Variovorax sp. PBL-E5: one gene and its partner. The protein of the gene in region 2 binds, or shares a complex with, the protein of the main gene of each other region. Links are inferred from orthologs where the notes say so. Each region holds a gene or a part of one and is shown on either strand. Other genes may lie near its edges.

Region 1 (7,333 bases), 830 kb from region 2 along the record:
TGTTCAGCACGAAGCGCACCGTGTAGTCGTCGAGGCGGTCGATGGACTTCAGGAGCTTGGGCATGCCCATGTCGTTGAAGTACGAGTGGTTGGTGCTCGTGACCTTGTAGTACGGGTCGCTCTCCTTCCACTGCCGCTCCATCATGAAGATCACGTCGTCGGCATTGAAGTCGCGCGTCGGCTTGAAGCTCTTCGAGGTGTTGTGCCACTTCACGCCGTGGCGCAGCTTGAAGGTGTACTCCAGGCCGTCGGGCGAGATGGTCCAGCTCTCGGCCAGGCCCGGCACGACCTTGGTGCCGCCGCGCTCGAATTCGACCAGGCCGTTGTAGACCTGCGTGGTGACGTCGAAGGACGTGCCGGTGGTGTTGACCGCCGCATAGAAGTTCTCGGGACTGCCCTCGGAGCAGAAGACCAGCGTCTTGGCGGAGGCGGCGCCGCAGGCCAATGCGAGTGCAGCCAATGCGGCCAGGGCCGTGGCGCGCGGGCGCGCGGGGCGCGAGGAGAGGGAAGCTTGTTGCATGTCGGTCGACTCCTTCAGGGTTGTGGCCGCGCGGACGCGGGCGGGGCTTCGAGAAACTGTTCGGCATGGTGGCAGGCGACCTGCCGCGCATCGAGCAGGCGCGCGAGCGGCCGTTCGATGCGGCAGCGCTCGGTGGCATGCGCGCAGCGCGTGTTGAACACGCAGCCGGGCGGCGGCGCCAGCGGCGAGGGCAGCTCGCCCTTCAGCACGATGCGCCCGGTCGTCAGACCCGGCGTCGAGGCCAGCAGCGCCTGCGTGTAGGGATGCAGCGGCCGCGCGAAGATCTGCGCCTTGGGCCCCTGCTCGACCGCATGGCCGAGGTACATCACCAGCACCTCGTGCGCGATGTGGCGCACCACGCCGAGGTCGTGCGAGATGAAGAGATAGGCCAGGCCGAGCTCGGCCTGCAGATCGGCCAGCAGGTTCAGCACCTGCGCCTGGATCGACACGTCGAGCGCCGACACCGGCTCGTCGGCCACCACCAGCTTGGGGCTGAGCATCAGCGCGCGCGCGATCGCGATGCGCTGTCGCTGGCCGCCCGAGAACATGTGCGGATAGCGGTTGGCGTACTCGGGCCGCAGGCCGACGCGCGCCAGCATGTCGCGCACGCGGCGCGTGCGCTCGGCCTTGTCGAAGGGCATGTGGATGGCCAGCGGCGCGGCCAGGATGTCGCCGACCTTCTTGCGCGGATTGAGCGAGCCGTACGGGTTCTGGAACACCAGCTGCACGGTGCGGCGCAACTGCTGGCGCTGGCCGGTGTTCATGGTGGCGACGTCGATGCCGTCGAGCGCGAAGCGGCCGGCCGTGGGCGCCTCGATCAGCGCGACCATGCGCGCCAGCGTCGATTTGCCGCAGCCGGATTCGCCGACCACCGCCAGCGTCCGGCCGGCTTCCAGCGCGAAGGACACGCCGCCCACCGCCTGCAGCCGTGCGGGCTCGCGCAGGAAGCCGCGGCGGATGCTGTAGACGCGCTGGAGTTCGTGCGCCTCGGCCACGACCGCGCGCGGGCGCTCGGCGGCGGCGGGGGTGGCCACGACGGCGATGTCCGTCATGCGTCGCGCTCCATCGCGTTGTCCAGCGCCATGGCCGCGTCGCGCTGCGGATCGCCGAGCGGATAGTGGCAACGCACCGCGCCGCCCTGCCACTCGCGCAGCTCGGGCCGCACGGCGCGCGAGTGCGCGGTGGCGTAGGCGCAGCGCGGCGCGAACAGGCAGCCGCCGGGTCGGTCGTGCACGCCCGGCACCATGCCGGGGATGGTGGCCAGCCGGCCTTCGGCCGCGCGCTCGGGCAGCGCGGCCAGCAAGGCCTCGGTGTAGGGATGCTGGGGCGCCGCGAACAGGCGGTCGACGCGCTGCTGCTCCACCACCTGGCCCGCATACATCACGACCACGCGCTGCGCCATCTCGCTGACCACGCCCATGTTGTGCGTGATCAGCACCAGGCCCATGTCGCGCTCCTTCTGCAGGCTGCGCAGCAGGTCGAGGATCTGGGCCTGGATCGTGACGTCGAGCGCGGTGGTCGGCTCGTCGGCGATCAGGAGGCGCGGATTGCAGGCGATCGCCATCGCGATCATCACGCGCTGGTTCATGCCGCCGGACAGCTGGTGCGGATAGCTGCCCAGGCGCGAGGACGCGGCCGGGATGCCGACCTGTTCGAGCAGCTCGGTGGCACGCATCCTCGCCTCGCGCTTGCCGAGATGCAGATGCAGGCGCAGCGTTTCCATCAGCTGCCAGCCGATGGTGAAGCAGGGGTTGAGGCTGGTGGTCGGCTCCTGGAAGATCATCGCCACGTCCTTGCCGATCAGCCCGCGCCGCGCCGTGTCGGAAATGCCGAGCAGGTCGTGGCCGCCGAAGCGCAGGTGCGCCGCGCGCACGCGGCCGGGCCAGCCGATCAGGCCCATCAGCGCCATCATCGTGACGCTCTTGCCCGAGCCCGATTCGCCGACGATGCCGAGTACCTCGCCCTGCTCCAGGCGCAGGCTCACGCCGTCGACGGCGTGCAGCGTGCCGCCTTGCGTGGGGAACTCCACGTGGAGATCGCGGATGTCGAGAAGGCTCATCGCTTGAGCTTCGGATCGAGGGCATCGCGCAAGCCGTCGCCCAGCAGGTTGAACGCGAGCACCGCGGCCAGGATCGCCAGCCCCGGAAAGGTCACGACCCACCAGGCGCGCAGCACGAACTCGCGCGCGTCGGCCAGCATGGTGCCCCATTCGGGCGACGGCGGCTGCGCGCCAAGGCCGAGAAAGCCGAGCGCCGCGGCATCGAGGATGGCGGTCGAGACGCCCAGCGAGGCCTGGACGATCAGCGGTGCGGCGCAGTTGGGCAGCACCTCGCTGAACATCAGGCGCAAGGTGCCGGCGCCGCTGACGCGCGCGGCGGTGACGTAGTCGCGCGCGATCTCGCCGATGACCGCCGCGCGCGTGATGCGCACGTAATGCGGCAGCACCACGATCGCGACCGCGAGCATCGCGTTGATCAGGCCCGGCCCGAGGATGGCGACGATCACGATCGCCAGCAGCAGGCTCGGCAGCGTGAGGACGACGTCCATCAGCCGCATGATCGCGATCTCGAGCACACCGCGCGCGAAGCCGGCGATCAGGCCCAGCGCGATGCCGACCACCACCGAGATCGCCACCACCGCGACGCCGATCGACAGCGACAGCCGCGCGCCGTACATCAGGCGCGAGGCGATGTCGCGGCCGATCGCGTCGGTGCCCAGCAGGTGCGCGACCGAGCCGCCCTTCTGCCAGGCCGGCGGCAGCAGGAAGGCCGTGCTGTCGGTGGTGTTGGGCGTATGCGGCGCGATCCACGGCGCCAGCAGCGCAATGAGGAACAGCGCCACGATCACGCCGAGCCCGATCACCGCACCGCGATTGGCCGAGAACGAGGTCCAGAACTCGCGCCACGGCCCGGGCGGCGCGCTGCTGGCCTCGACGATCTTCGAAGGGGTGGCGATGCTGTTCATCGGGCCTGCCGGATGCGCGGGTTGATGAAGCCGTAAGCGAGATCGACACCGACGTTGACCAGCATCACGATGCCGCCGAGCAGCAGCATGCCGCCCTGCAGCACCGGGTAGTCGCGCCGGCCGATGGCCTCGATCAGCCACTTGCCGACACCGGGCCACGAGAAGATGGTCTCGGTCAGGATCGCGCCGGTGAAGAGCACGCCGACCTGCAGCCCGATCACGGTGATCACCGGGATCATCGCGTTGCGCAGCGCGTGCACCGCGACCACGCGCAGCGGCGCGAGGCCCTTGGCGCGCGCGGTGCGGATGTAGTCCTCGCCCAGCACCTCGAGCATGGCCGAGCGCGTCATGCGCGCGATCACTGCCAGCGTGTTGGTGCCGAGCACGATGGCCGGCAGCACGATGTGCGAAGCCGCCGACAGGAAGGCGCCCTTGTCGCCCGAGAGCAGCGAGTCGATCAGCAGGAAGCCGGTCACCGGCTCGATGTAGTACTCGACCGCGATGCGGCCCGAGACCGGCGTCCACCCCAGCTGCACCGAGAACAGCAGGATCAGCAGCAGCCCCCACCAGAAGATCGGCATCGAGTAGCCGGTGAGCGAGACCGCCATCACGCCGTGGTCGAACACCGAGTTGCGCTTGACCGCCGCGAGGATGCCGGCCGGGATGCCGACCAGCAGCGCGAACCCGATCGCGCACAGCGCCAGCTCGACCGTGGCCGGGAACAGCGCCTTGAACTCGTTCATCACCGGCTCCTGCGTGATGACCGACTTGCCGAGGTCGCCGTGCAGCACGCGGCCGATGTAGATGCCGTACTGCGTGAGCACCGGCTTGTCCAGGCCGTAGTCCTTGAGCAGCTGCGCATGGCGCACCGGGTCGATGCCGCGCTCGCCGGCCAGCGTTTCGATCGGATCGCCGGGCACCAGCCGGATCAGGAAGAACGCGAGCAGCGTCATGCCGATGAAGGTCGGCACGAGCAGGCTGGCGCGGGTCAGGATGAAGCGGAGCATCGGGCCTCAATATGCAAGACCGATGCCGAGGCCGGTCCCCGGCCGAACCCTTACTACTTCCTGTTGTTGTCGCGCAGTTCGCGGCGCAGGATCTTGCCGACCGGCGTCTTCGGCAGGTCGGTGCGGAACTCGATCACGCGCGGCTGCTTGTAGCCGGTGAGGTTCGCGCGGCAGAACTCGCGCACCTGGGCTTCGGTGAGCGCGGGGTCCTTCTTGACGATCACCAGCTTCACCGCCTCGCCGGTCTTCTCGTCGGGGATGCCGACGGCGGCGCATTCGAGCACGCCGGGGATCTGGGCCACCACATCCTCGATCTCGTTCGGGTAGACGTTGAAGCCCGAGACCAGGATCATGTCCTTCTTGCGGTCGACGATCTTGAAGTAGCCGCGCTCATCGACCACGCCGATGTCGCCGGACTTGAAGTAGCCGTCGGCCGTCATGACCTTGGCGGTCTCGTCGGGGCGCTGCCAGTAGCCGGCCATCACCTGCGGGCCCTTGATGGCGATCTCGCCGGGCTGGCCGGTCGGCACCTCATGGCCGTCGTCGTCGAGCAGCGTGATCCAGGTGCTGGGCAGCGGCACGCCGATGGTGCCGGTGTAGGCGGTGCTGGTGGTCGGGTTGCAGGTGGCCGAAGGCGAGGTCTCGGACAGGCCGTAGCCCTCGCAGATCGGGCAGCCCGTCTTCTCGAGCCAGAGCTTGGCCACCGCGCCCTGCACCGCCATGCCGCCGCCGACCGAGACCTTGAGGTTCTTCCAGTTGACGGTGCCGAAATCGGGATGGTTCGCGAGGCCGTTGAACAGCGTGTTGACCGCCGGGAAGCTGTGGAAGGTGTGCTGCGAGAGTTCCTTCAGCACGGCCGCGAGGTCGCGCGGATTGGGGATCAGGATCAGCTTGCCGCCGGTGCGCATGGTGAGCATCATGCCCACGGTGAATGCGAAGATGTGATAGAGCGGCAGCGCACAGACGCTGGTCGGCTGCTCGCCGGCCGGCACCTTCTGCATGACCGGCTCGTTCCAGGCCTCGGACTGCAGCACGTTGGCGATCACGTTGCGGTGCAGCAGCACCGCGCCCTTCGAGACGCCGGTCGTGCCGCCGGTGTACTGCAGCACCGCGACATCGTCGGGCCCGACCGCGGGCGGCTGCAGCGTGCGGGCCGCGCCCTTTTCGAGCGCGTGGTTGAAGCGCAGCGCGCCCGGCAGGCTGAAGGCCGGCACCAGCTTCTTGACGTGGCGCACCACGTAGTTGACCAGCGTGCCCTTCAGGAGGCCGAGGCGGTCGCCCATCGAGGCCAGCACCACGTGCTTGACCGGCGTCGCCTCGATGCACTGCTGCAGCGTGACGCCGAAGTTCTCCATGATCACGATCGCCTTGGCGCCCGAGTCCTTGAGCTGATGCTCCAGCTCGCGCGGCGTGTAGAGCGGGTTGACGTTGACCAGGATCAGCCCGGCGCGCAGGATGCCGGCCACCGCGATCGGGTACTGCGGGCAGTTGGGCATCATCACCGCGACCCGGTCGCCCTTGGCGAGGCCGAGGCCCTGCAGGCAGGCGCCGAAGGCCCGGCTCAGCTTGTCGATTTCGCCGTAGCGCAGGTCACGGCCCATGAAGCTGTAGGCGACGCGGTCGGCGTACTTGGAGAAGCTCTCCTCCATGAGCGCGACCAGCGACGCATAGCGCGACGCATCGATGTCCGCCGGCACGCCGGGCGGATAGCTGCCGAGCCAGGGGCGCGCCTGCATCACTCGATCGCCTTGCCCATGTCCTCGACCACCTTCTTGGCATCGCCGAACACCATCATGGTCTTGTCCATGTAGAAGAGTTCGTTGTCCAGCCCCGCATAGCCCGCGGCCATGGAGCGCTTGTTCACGATCACCGTCTTGGCCTTGTACGCCTCCAGGATCGGCATGCCGTAGATCGGGCTGCCCTTCACGTGCGCGGCCGGGTTCACCACGTCGTTGGCCCCCAGGATGATCGCCACGTCCACCTGGCCGAACTCGCCGTTGATGTCTTCCATCTCGAAGACCTGGTCGTAAGGGACCTCGGCCTCGGCCAGCAGCACGTTCATGTGCCCCGGCATGCGACCGGCCACCGGATGGATCGCGTACTTGACCGTGATGCCCTTGTCGGTGAGCTTCTGGGCCAGTTCCTTCACCGCATGCTGCGCTCTCGCGACCGCGAGCCCATAGCCCGGCACGATCACCACCGTCTCCGCATTGCCGAGAACGAAGGCCGCATCGTCGGCGCTGCCGCTCTTGACGGGACGCTGCTCCTTGGCGCCGGTCGAGGCCGTGGCCGCTTCGCCGCCGAAGCCGCCCAGGATCACGTTGAAGAAAGACCGGTTCATGGCCTTGCACATGATGTAGCTCAGGATCGCACCCGAGCTGCCCACCAGACTGCCCGCCACGATCAGCATCGCGTTGTTCAGGCTGAAGCCGATGCCCGCGGCCGCCCAGCCCGAGTAGCTGTTGAGCATCGAGACGACCACCGGCATGTCGGCGCCGCCGATCGGGATGATGATCAGCACGCCCATCACGAAGGCCAGGATCAGCATGGCGAAGAAGGCGCCCCAGCTCTCGGTGGCGACGAAGACCAGGCCGAGCGCGATGGTCAGCAGGCCCAGCACGAGGTTGAGCAGATGCTGCCCCTTGAACTGGACCGGCGCACCCTGGAACAGGCGGAACTTGTACTTGCCCGAGAGCTTGCCGAAGGCGATGACGGAGCCGCTGAAGGTGATGGCGCCGATGGCCGCCCCCAGGAACAGCTCCAGCCGGTTGCCGCCGGGGATCGCATAGCGCAGGAAGCCGTCGATGACCACGGCGCCGTCGGGCGTGGGCACGCCGACGCT
Region 2 (7,537 bases):
CCGCGCCGTCGGGGCCGCGGTAGAACACGATCTGCTCGTTGCAGATCTTGCGGCCGAGCGGCCGGTCGTCGATCTCGTTGGGCGTGCAGGCCACGTACCAGGCATTCTTGAGGAACATGTTTTCTCCGTCATCGCAATTACTGGATCCAATTATGAAGGAAAATAAGATTTCAACCGAAAAAATTCGACTGAATGGATCCCATATGAGTCAAAAACAGGATTCAAGCCCGCGCGCCGAAGACAGCGGCAGCGTGGTCGCGACGCTGCGCAAGCTGATCATCGAAGGGCATTACGCGGCCGGCTCGCGCGTGGCGGAAATCGCGGTCGCCGAGGCCTTGGGCGTCTCGCGCACGCCGGTGCGCATCGCCTTCCGCACGCTGGAGCAGGAAGGCCTGCTGCAGCCGGCGGGCAAGCGGGGCTTCGTCGTGCGCGAGTTCTCGGACCATGACGTGCAATGCGCGCTCGAAGTGCGTGGCGTGCTCGAAGGCCTGGCGGCACGGCGTCTTGCCGAGCGCGGCATGCCCGACGCGGTGCGCCAGACATTGCAGGGCTGTGTCGACGAGGGCGGCCGGCTGCTCGCCAAGGGCCATCTGACGCAGGAGGACGTGGGCGCCTGGAGCCGGCTCAACAACCGCTTCCACCGCGCGATCGTCGAATCGATCGAGAGCTCGGTCATCGCCGACGCGATCGCGCGCAACAACCATCTGCCTTTCGCGTCGGCCGATTCGATCATCATCGACCCGGCGTCACTGGACCGCGAGTACGAGAAGCTGCGCTTTGCCCAGCTGCAGCACCAGCTGGTCTTCGAGGCGCTGGAGCAGCGCGAGTCCGCGCGCGTCGAGATGCTGATGCGCGAGCATGCCTACATCGGGCTGCGCTACGGCAAGCTGTTCGGGCTGCAGGCCGGCAGCATTGGGAGTGCCTCGTCGCGCAGCACCCACCCCTCGGGCACCGCCTGAAGCAGCGGGCTCTCGAACACGCCCACCACGCGCGCGGCGCGTTCGGTGCCGAGCTTGTTGGCCCATTGCGTGCCCTGAAGCATCGCCACGCCACAGGCGACGACCTCGCCGCCCAGCGATTCGATCAGTTCCCACGCGGCCCGCAGCGTGGTGCCGGTGCTGACCGCATCGTCCACCAGCACGAGGCGCCGGCCCTCGATCAGCGGCCGCAGGTTCGGATCGAGGTAGATGCGCTTGCCCGGCACCGGCGAGGTGATCGAATGCACCGGCGCCGAGAGCGCATCGTCGTACCAGAACTTGCGCGAGTAGCCGAGCGGCAGATAGCGCGCGTGGCCCAGCGCGCGGGCGACCAGCGGCGCGAGCGCGAGGCCCAGGGTCGGCAGTCCGATCACCAGCTCGGGAGACAGCGGCGCGAGCCGGTGTGCCAGCAGCGTGCCCAGCGTGTCGACCACGTCGAGCGCCGCATGGTTGACCAGCAGCGAGGCCACCGCATGCCGGGGTTCGTTCGCCAGCTGCCGTATCGGCAGCATCAGCATGCGGCCATCGGGCAGGCGTGCCGGGTAGCCGAAGCGCCACGGCGGCCCCGGCTGTGCGAGCTCGTCGGCCTCGGCGATGCGCTGCCAGTAGCCGGTGGTCGCTTCGGTGAAATGGCGCGTCATCGTGCGACCTCAATCCTGCAGCTGGCGCGACGGATCGGGCACCGGCGTGGCCGCCAGCAGCCGGCGCGTGTAGTCGTGCTGCGGCGCATCGAGCACCGCGTCGGCATCGCCGCTCTCGACCACGCGGCCCTGGTGCATCACCATCACGCGGTCCGCCATCGCGCGCACCACGCCGAGGTCGTGCGTGATGAAGAGGTAGGCCAGGTTCTTCTGCCGCTGCAACTCGGCCATCAGCTTGAGGATCTGCGCGCGCACCGAAACATCGAGCGCGGACACCGGCTCGTCGGCAATGATCACGGCCGGGTTCGAGGCCATCGCACGCGCGATGCCGACGCGCTGCCGCTGGCCGCCCGACAGCTCGTGCGGCAGGCGATGGCGGAAATGCGCGGCGGGCAGGCCCACCTGTTCGAGCAGCGCATCGACTTCGATCGCGGCCGCACGCGCGTCGAGGCCACGGTGATGCACCAGCGGCAGCGCGACGCTCTGGCCGATGCTGCGACGCGGATTCAGCGAGCCGCCCGTGTCCTGGAACACCACCTGCACCGCGCGCCGGAAATCGCGTGCGGCCGCGCCCGAGCGCGCGGCGATGTCCTGTCCCTTGTAGAGGATCGCGCCTTCGCTCGGCGCCGTGAGGCCGAGCAGCATGCGCCCGAGCGTGGTCTTGCCGCTGCCGCTTTCGCCGACCAGCGCCAGCACCTCGCCGGGCCGAATCGACACCGACACGCGATCGACCGCGCGCTGCATCTGCCGCGCGCGGAACAGCCCGCCGCTCGCACGCACCGGGAACAGCCGGCTCACCTCGCGAGCTTCGAGCAAGGGCGCCTCGTTGCCTATGGTCATGGCGTGGCTCCCTCTCCCCTCTGGGGAGAGGGTTGGGGTGAGGGGCCTGCAGCCTCCCAAGTGCGCGCGGCCATCGCTTCGTCACTCAGATGACAACGATCCGCCCCGCCCCCGCGCGTCTTCAACCCAGGCTCCACGACATCGCACAGCCCCTCGCGCGCGATCGGGCAGCGCGGATGAAAGCGGCAGCCCGCAGGCCAGTGCCCCGCGATCGGCACGCCGCCCGGAATCGAGAACAGCGAATGCGCGCGCGAGGCCGGGTTGAGGATGCTGGCCAGCAGCCCCTGCGTGTACGGATGGCGCGGCGCGGCGAACAGCGGCCCGACCTCGCTGCTTTCGACGATCTGGCCCGCGTACATCACGTTGACGCGCTGGCAGGTCTCGGCCACCACCGCGAGATCGTGCGTGATCAGCAGGATGCCGAGATCGAGTTCGCGGCGCAGGCGCATCAGCAGCTTCAGGATGCCGGCCTGCACCGTGACGTCGAGCGCGGTCGTCGGCTCGTCGGCGATCAGCAGCGCGGGCCGCATGGCCAGCGCGGCCGCGATCAGGATGCGCTGGCGCATGCCGCCCGAGAGTTCGTGCGGGTACTTGCGCGCGATCTGTGCCGCATTCGGCAGCTCCATCAGGTCGATGAGTTCGAGCACGCGCGCATCGAGCCCGTCGGTGCGCCCGTGCGCGCGCAGCGCCTCGGCGATCTGCCGGCCCACCGGCATCAGCGGATCGAGGTAGCTCGTCGGATCCTGGAACACCATCCCCACGCGCGCGCCGCGCATCGTGCGCAGCGCGGCGCCGGGCAACTGCGCGAGATCCTTGCCTTCGAGCAGGACCTGCCCCGCCGCCACGCGCGCGAGCGGCGAGGGAAAGAGGTTCATGATCGCAAAGGCCGTCATCGACTTGCCCGAGCCCGATTCGCCGACCAGCCCCACGGCCTCGCCGCGGCGCACCGACAGCGAAACATCGTTCACCACCCGCAGCGGCGCCGATGCACCCTGGCGGATGTCGACCGAGAGGCCGCGCACGTCGAGCAGCAGATCGGCGCTCATCGCGAACTCGCGCGCGGGTTCAGCGCATCGTTGAGCGCATCGCCCAGCAGGTTGAAGCTGAGCACCGTCAGCGCGATCGCCAGGCCCGGAAAGGCCGACATCCACCAGGCGTCGCGCAGGTACTGCTGCGCGTCGTTGAGCATCGCACCCCAGGACACCTGGTTCGGATCGCCGAGGCCGAAGAAGCTCAGGCTGGCCTCGATCAGGATCGCCATCGCGATGTCCAGCGAGCCCAGCACGGTGATCGGCGCCGCCACGTTGGGCAGGATCTCGCGCACGATGATCGCGCCGTCGCCCATGCCGGCCACGCGCGCCGCATCGACGAACTGCGATTGCGCCAGCGTCGCGACCGAGGCCCGCACCACCCGCGCGAGCTGCGGCCACGAGAGCGCGGCGATCACCACGATCATCTTGAACACGCTGGTGCCGAACAGCGCGATGACGATCAGCGCCACCACGAAGCGCGGCAGCGTCTGGAAGAACTCGGCGATGCGCATCAAGAGCGTGTCCAGCCAGCCGCCGAAGTAGCCCGCCAGCGCGCCGACGATCACGCCGACAATGACCGCGAACAGCGCGCTCGCCACGCCGACCGTGAGCGAGATGCGCGTGCCGTAGACCACGCGCGCCCAGATGTCGCGGCCCAGGTCGTCGGTGCCCAGCCAGTGGCCGGGCGACAGCGGCGCGAGCAGCGAGCTGTCGCCGCCGCCCAGCGGGTCGTAGCCGCTGACCAGCGGCGCGAGCACCGCCAGCGCGAACAGCAGCGCGACGAAGGCCAGCGCGAGCACCGTCGTCGGGCGGCGCAGCAGCCGCTTCCGGAAGCCGGCCTTGCGCAACGGCGTGCCAGCGGCAGGCACTGCGATGGGCGTCAATGGAAGATCGCTCATGCGCGTTCGATCCGCGGATCGATCAGCCGATGAACGATGTCGGTGACGAGGTTGGCGAGCACCACCGTGACCGACACCATCAGCAGGATCGCGAGCATCACCGGGTAGTCGCGCTTGGAGATCGATTCATAGAGCAGCCGGCCGATGCCGGGCCAGGCGAACACGGCCTCGATCAGTGCCGAGCCCGCGAGCACGAAGCCGACGTTGTAGCCAATCACGGTGATCACCGGCGCCGCCGCATTGCGCAGCGCATGCACCACCACCACGGTCCACTCGGTCGCGCCGCGCGAGCGCGCAGCGAGGATGAAGTCGGCGTTCATCACCTCCAGCATCGCGGCGCGCGTGATGCGCGTGATCAGCGTCAGGTAGCGCAGCGACAGCGCGAAGGCCGGCAGCACGAGGTAGCTCAGATGCTGCACGAAGCCGGCGAAGCCCGGCGCGCTGCCGCGCACTGAGGCGTTGCCCTGCGAAGGCAGCCAGCCGAGCCAGATCGCGAACACCAGGATCAGCAGCTGGCCGAGCCAGAAATCCGGGATCGCATAGCCGGCCGACGAGGCGCCCTGGATCGCCGAATCGAGCACGCCGCGATGAGAGCGCGCGGCCGAGCGCGCCGCGACCACGCCGAACACGATGCCCATCACGCTGGCGAAGGCGAGCGCGGTCATCGTGAGTTCGAGCGTGGCGCCGAGGCGGTCGAGGATCAGCCCCGCCACCGGCTGCTGGTTGGCGAACGAGTAGCCGAAGTCGCCCTGCACCACCTTGCCGAGGTAGCGCAGCAGCTGGACCCAGATCGGCTGGTCGAGCCCGTACTCGTGGCGCATCTGCGCGAGGTATTCGGGCGGCGCCGGAAAGTCGCCGACCAGCAGCGTGACCGGGTCGCCGGGCGTGAAGGCGATCAGCAGGAAGTTGAGCACCACCACCGCCAGCAGCAGCGGGACCGCATGCAGCAGGCGGCGCAGGATGAAGGCGGGCATCAGCGGACCAGGCCGGCGCCGGGCCGCCCCAAGGCGGCCTGCGGTCCCCTCGGGGGGCAGCGACGACACGAAGTGCGGAGCGTGGAGGCCATCAGTCCGTGCGCCGCACGCCGGCCCACTGATCGCGCGCATCGAGCGCAGGGAACATGCCCGTGAGCTTCTTCGTCGCCGTGTCCACGGTCTCTTCGTCGTACAGGATCAACGAGGGAAGGTCTTCGTTGAGGATCACCTGCAGCTCCTTGTAGAGCTTCGCGCGTTCGGCGCGCTCGGTGGCCGTCGCGGCCTGGCCGAGCAGCGCATCGACCTTGGGATTCGAGTAGCCGCTCGCGTTGGTGTTGGGCGCAGTGCCGGTGTAGGTGGTGTACAGACGCGTGTAGCCGATGGCCGGATCGCCCGCCGAGAAATACGAGGCCAGCGTCAGCTCGAAATCGCGCTTGGCGAACACGCGGTCGTAGTACACCGAACGCTCGAGCGGTTCGAGCTTCACCTCGAGGCCGATCTGGCGCAGGTTGTCCTGGATGATCTGCGACAACGAACGCATCTGCGCGCGGCTGGCGTCGAAGGGCATGCGCACCGCGGCGCCGCCGGGCTTGAAGCCGGCCTTCTCGAGCAGCGCCTTGGCGCGCGCGGGATCGAGCGGGTATTTCTTCGCGTAGGCGACCTCGTCGTTGAAGAGCCACTTGAAGCCGTCGCCGAAGGCACCCGCGCCGGGCCGCGCGATGCCGTTCATCACTTGCTTGACCAGCCGCTGGCGGTCGATCGCGAAGGCCAGTGCGTGGCGCGCTTCCTTCTTCGCGAACAGCGGCAACTGCGTGTTGAACATCAGGAAGTAGAGCGCCGGGATGTTCACGCCGCGGCGCGGATTCAGGTTCTTGTCGGCCAGGATGCGCGGCACCTCGGGCTTGGGCGTGTAGAAGTCGAGCAGCTCGTCGACCTCGCCGGTCTGCAATGCGGGCACGCGGTTGGCGGCCTGCGGGATGATCTGGAAGATGATGGATTCGAGGTAGGGCTTGTCGCCGTCCCAGTACTGATCGTTGCGCACGAGCCGGATGCTGGCGCCGCGTTTCCATTCGGCGAACTTGAAGGGCCCGGTGCCCACCGGCTTCTGGTTCGCCGGATTGGTGCCGACGTTGCTGCCCTCGTAGACGTGGCGCGGCAGGATCGGCGCATCGAACACCGTCATCTGCGACAGGAAAGGCGCATAGGCCTTCTGCAGGCGGATCACCACGGTGCCCGGGTCGGGCGTGTCGACCTCGATGCCCAGGCTCTTGAACACCGGCGCCGCGCGCGGATGCAGCTTGCCCACGATCTCCAGCAGCGTGTACTTGACGTCGGCGCTCGTGAAGTCTCGGCCGTCGTGCCACTTGACGCCCTTGCGCAGCGTGAAGCGGTAGTTCTTGCCGTCGGGCGAGACGGTCCACTGGGTGGCGAGCGAAGGCCGGGGCTCGTACTGCGGGTCGAGCCAGACCAGGCCCTCGAGGATCTTGGCCGAGACGTCGCCGGCCGCGAAGTCGGTGGTGGTGCCGAGGTTGAGCGTCGGCGGATCGGCATCGATGGCCAGCACGGCCGTGCCCTTGCCGGTGGCGGCGCGGGCATGGCGCGTGGTGGCGAGCCCGCCGGCCAGGGCGAGCGCGCCGAGGCCGAGCTGGCGCCGCGTGAGGTGGGGGATCGGGGAGGGCGTGGTGGGGTCGGTCATTGTCGGGGCGCCATCGCTGGCAGTCTCTTTTCACGAAGCAATTTCGAGGCCATTGCAGCAGCCGCCATTATTGGCGTGGAAAATACGATCCCATGATTCCCGTTCCCGTGCATCCCGGCATCCAGGCTTCCACCGAGGAGATGATCGGGCTGCGCCGCCGGATCCATGCCAACCCCGAGCTCGGCTACGAGGAGTTCGAGACCGGTGCGCTGGTGGCCGAACGCCTTGCGCGCTGGGGCTATGCGGTGCACCGCGGCCTGGGCGGCACCGGCGTGGTCGGCACGCTCAAGCTCGGCAGCGGCACCCGGCGGCTGGGCCTGCGCGCCGACATGGATGCCTTGCCGATGACCGAGACCACCGGGCTTGGCTGGGCCAGCCGGCGGCCGGGCCGCATGCATGCCTGCGGCCACGACGGCCACACCGCGACCCTGCTCGCGGCCGCGCAGGTGCTGGCCGCTGCCAAAGGCTTCGACGGCACG

What was found.
Region 1: the proteins of WDLP6_RS21720 (region 2) and WDLP6_RS25735 are in contact, whole or in part, in a cryo-EM structure (PDB 8Z1Y), measured with the Escherichia coli proteins. The link is inferred for Variovorax sp. PBL-E5 from one-to-one orthologs.

Annotation. Positions count from the first base shown.
Region 1 is NZ_LR594671.1:5,282,413-5,289,745, forward strand. Bases 2,487-5,282 are described here. They hold WDLP6_RS25735 (ABC transporter permease subunit), read right to left. Parts: upstream 4,492-5,282; coding sequence 3,481-4,491; downstream 2,487-3,480. Other genes in these bases: WDLP6_RS25725 (ABC transporter ATP-binding protein), read right to left, coding at 2,487-2,579; WDLP6_RS25730 (ABC transporter permease subunit), read right to left, coding at 2,576-3,484; WDLP6_RS25740 (long-chain-fatty-acid--CoA ligase), read right to left, coding at 4,545-5,282. Outside these bases: WDLP6_RS25715 (ABC transporter substrate-binding protein), read right to left, coding at 1-520; WDLP6_RS25720 (dipeptide ABC transporter ATP-binding protein), read right to left, coding at 535-1,572; more of WDLP6_RS25725, read right to left, coding at 1,569-2,486; more of WDLP6_RS25740, read right to left, coding at 5,283-6,227; WDLP6_RS25745 (NAD(P)(+) transhydrogenase (Re/Si-specific) subunit beta), read right to left, coding at 6,227-7,333. UniProt on the Escherichia coli protein: Part of the ABC transporter DppABCDF involved in dipeptide transport. Responsible for the translocation of the substrate across the membrane.
Region 2 is NZ_LR594671.1:4,452,032-4,459,568, reverse strand. The notes cover bases 1,480-4,479. They hold WDLP6_RS21720 (ABC transporter ATP-binding protein), read right to left. Parts: upstream 3,505-4,479; coding sequence 2,455-3,504; downstream 1,480-2,454. Other genes in these bases: WDLP6_RS21710 (ABC transporter permease), read right to left, coding at 4,385-4,479; WDLP6_RS21715 (ABC transporter permease), read right to left, coding at 3,501-4,388; WDLP6_RS21725 (ATP-binding cassette domain-containing protein), read right to left, coding at 1,628-2,458; WDLP6_RS21730 (phosphoribosyltransferase), read right to left, coding at 1,480-1,618. Also shown: WDLP6_RS21740 (aromatic ring-hydroxylating dioxygenase subunit alpha), read right to left, coding at 1-118; WDLP6_RS21735 (GntR family transcriptional regulator), read left to right, coding at 204-959; more of WDLP6_RS21730, read right to left, coding at 878-1,479; more of WDLP6_RS21710, read right to left, coding at 4,480-5,362; WDLP6_RS21705 (ABC transporter substrate-binding protein), read right to left, coding at 5,454-7,058; WDLP6_RS21700 (M20 aminoacylase family protein), read left to right, coding at 7,151-7,537. UniProt on the Escherichia coli protein: Part of the ABC transporter DppABCDF involved in dipeptide transport. Responsible for energy coupling to the transport system.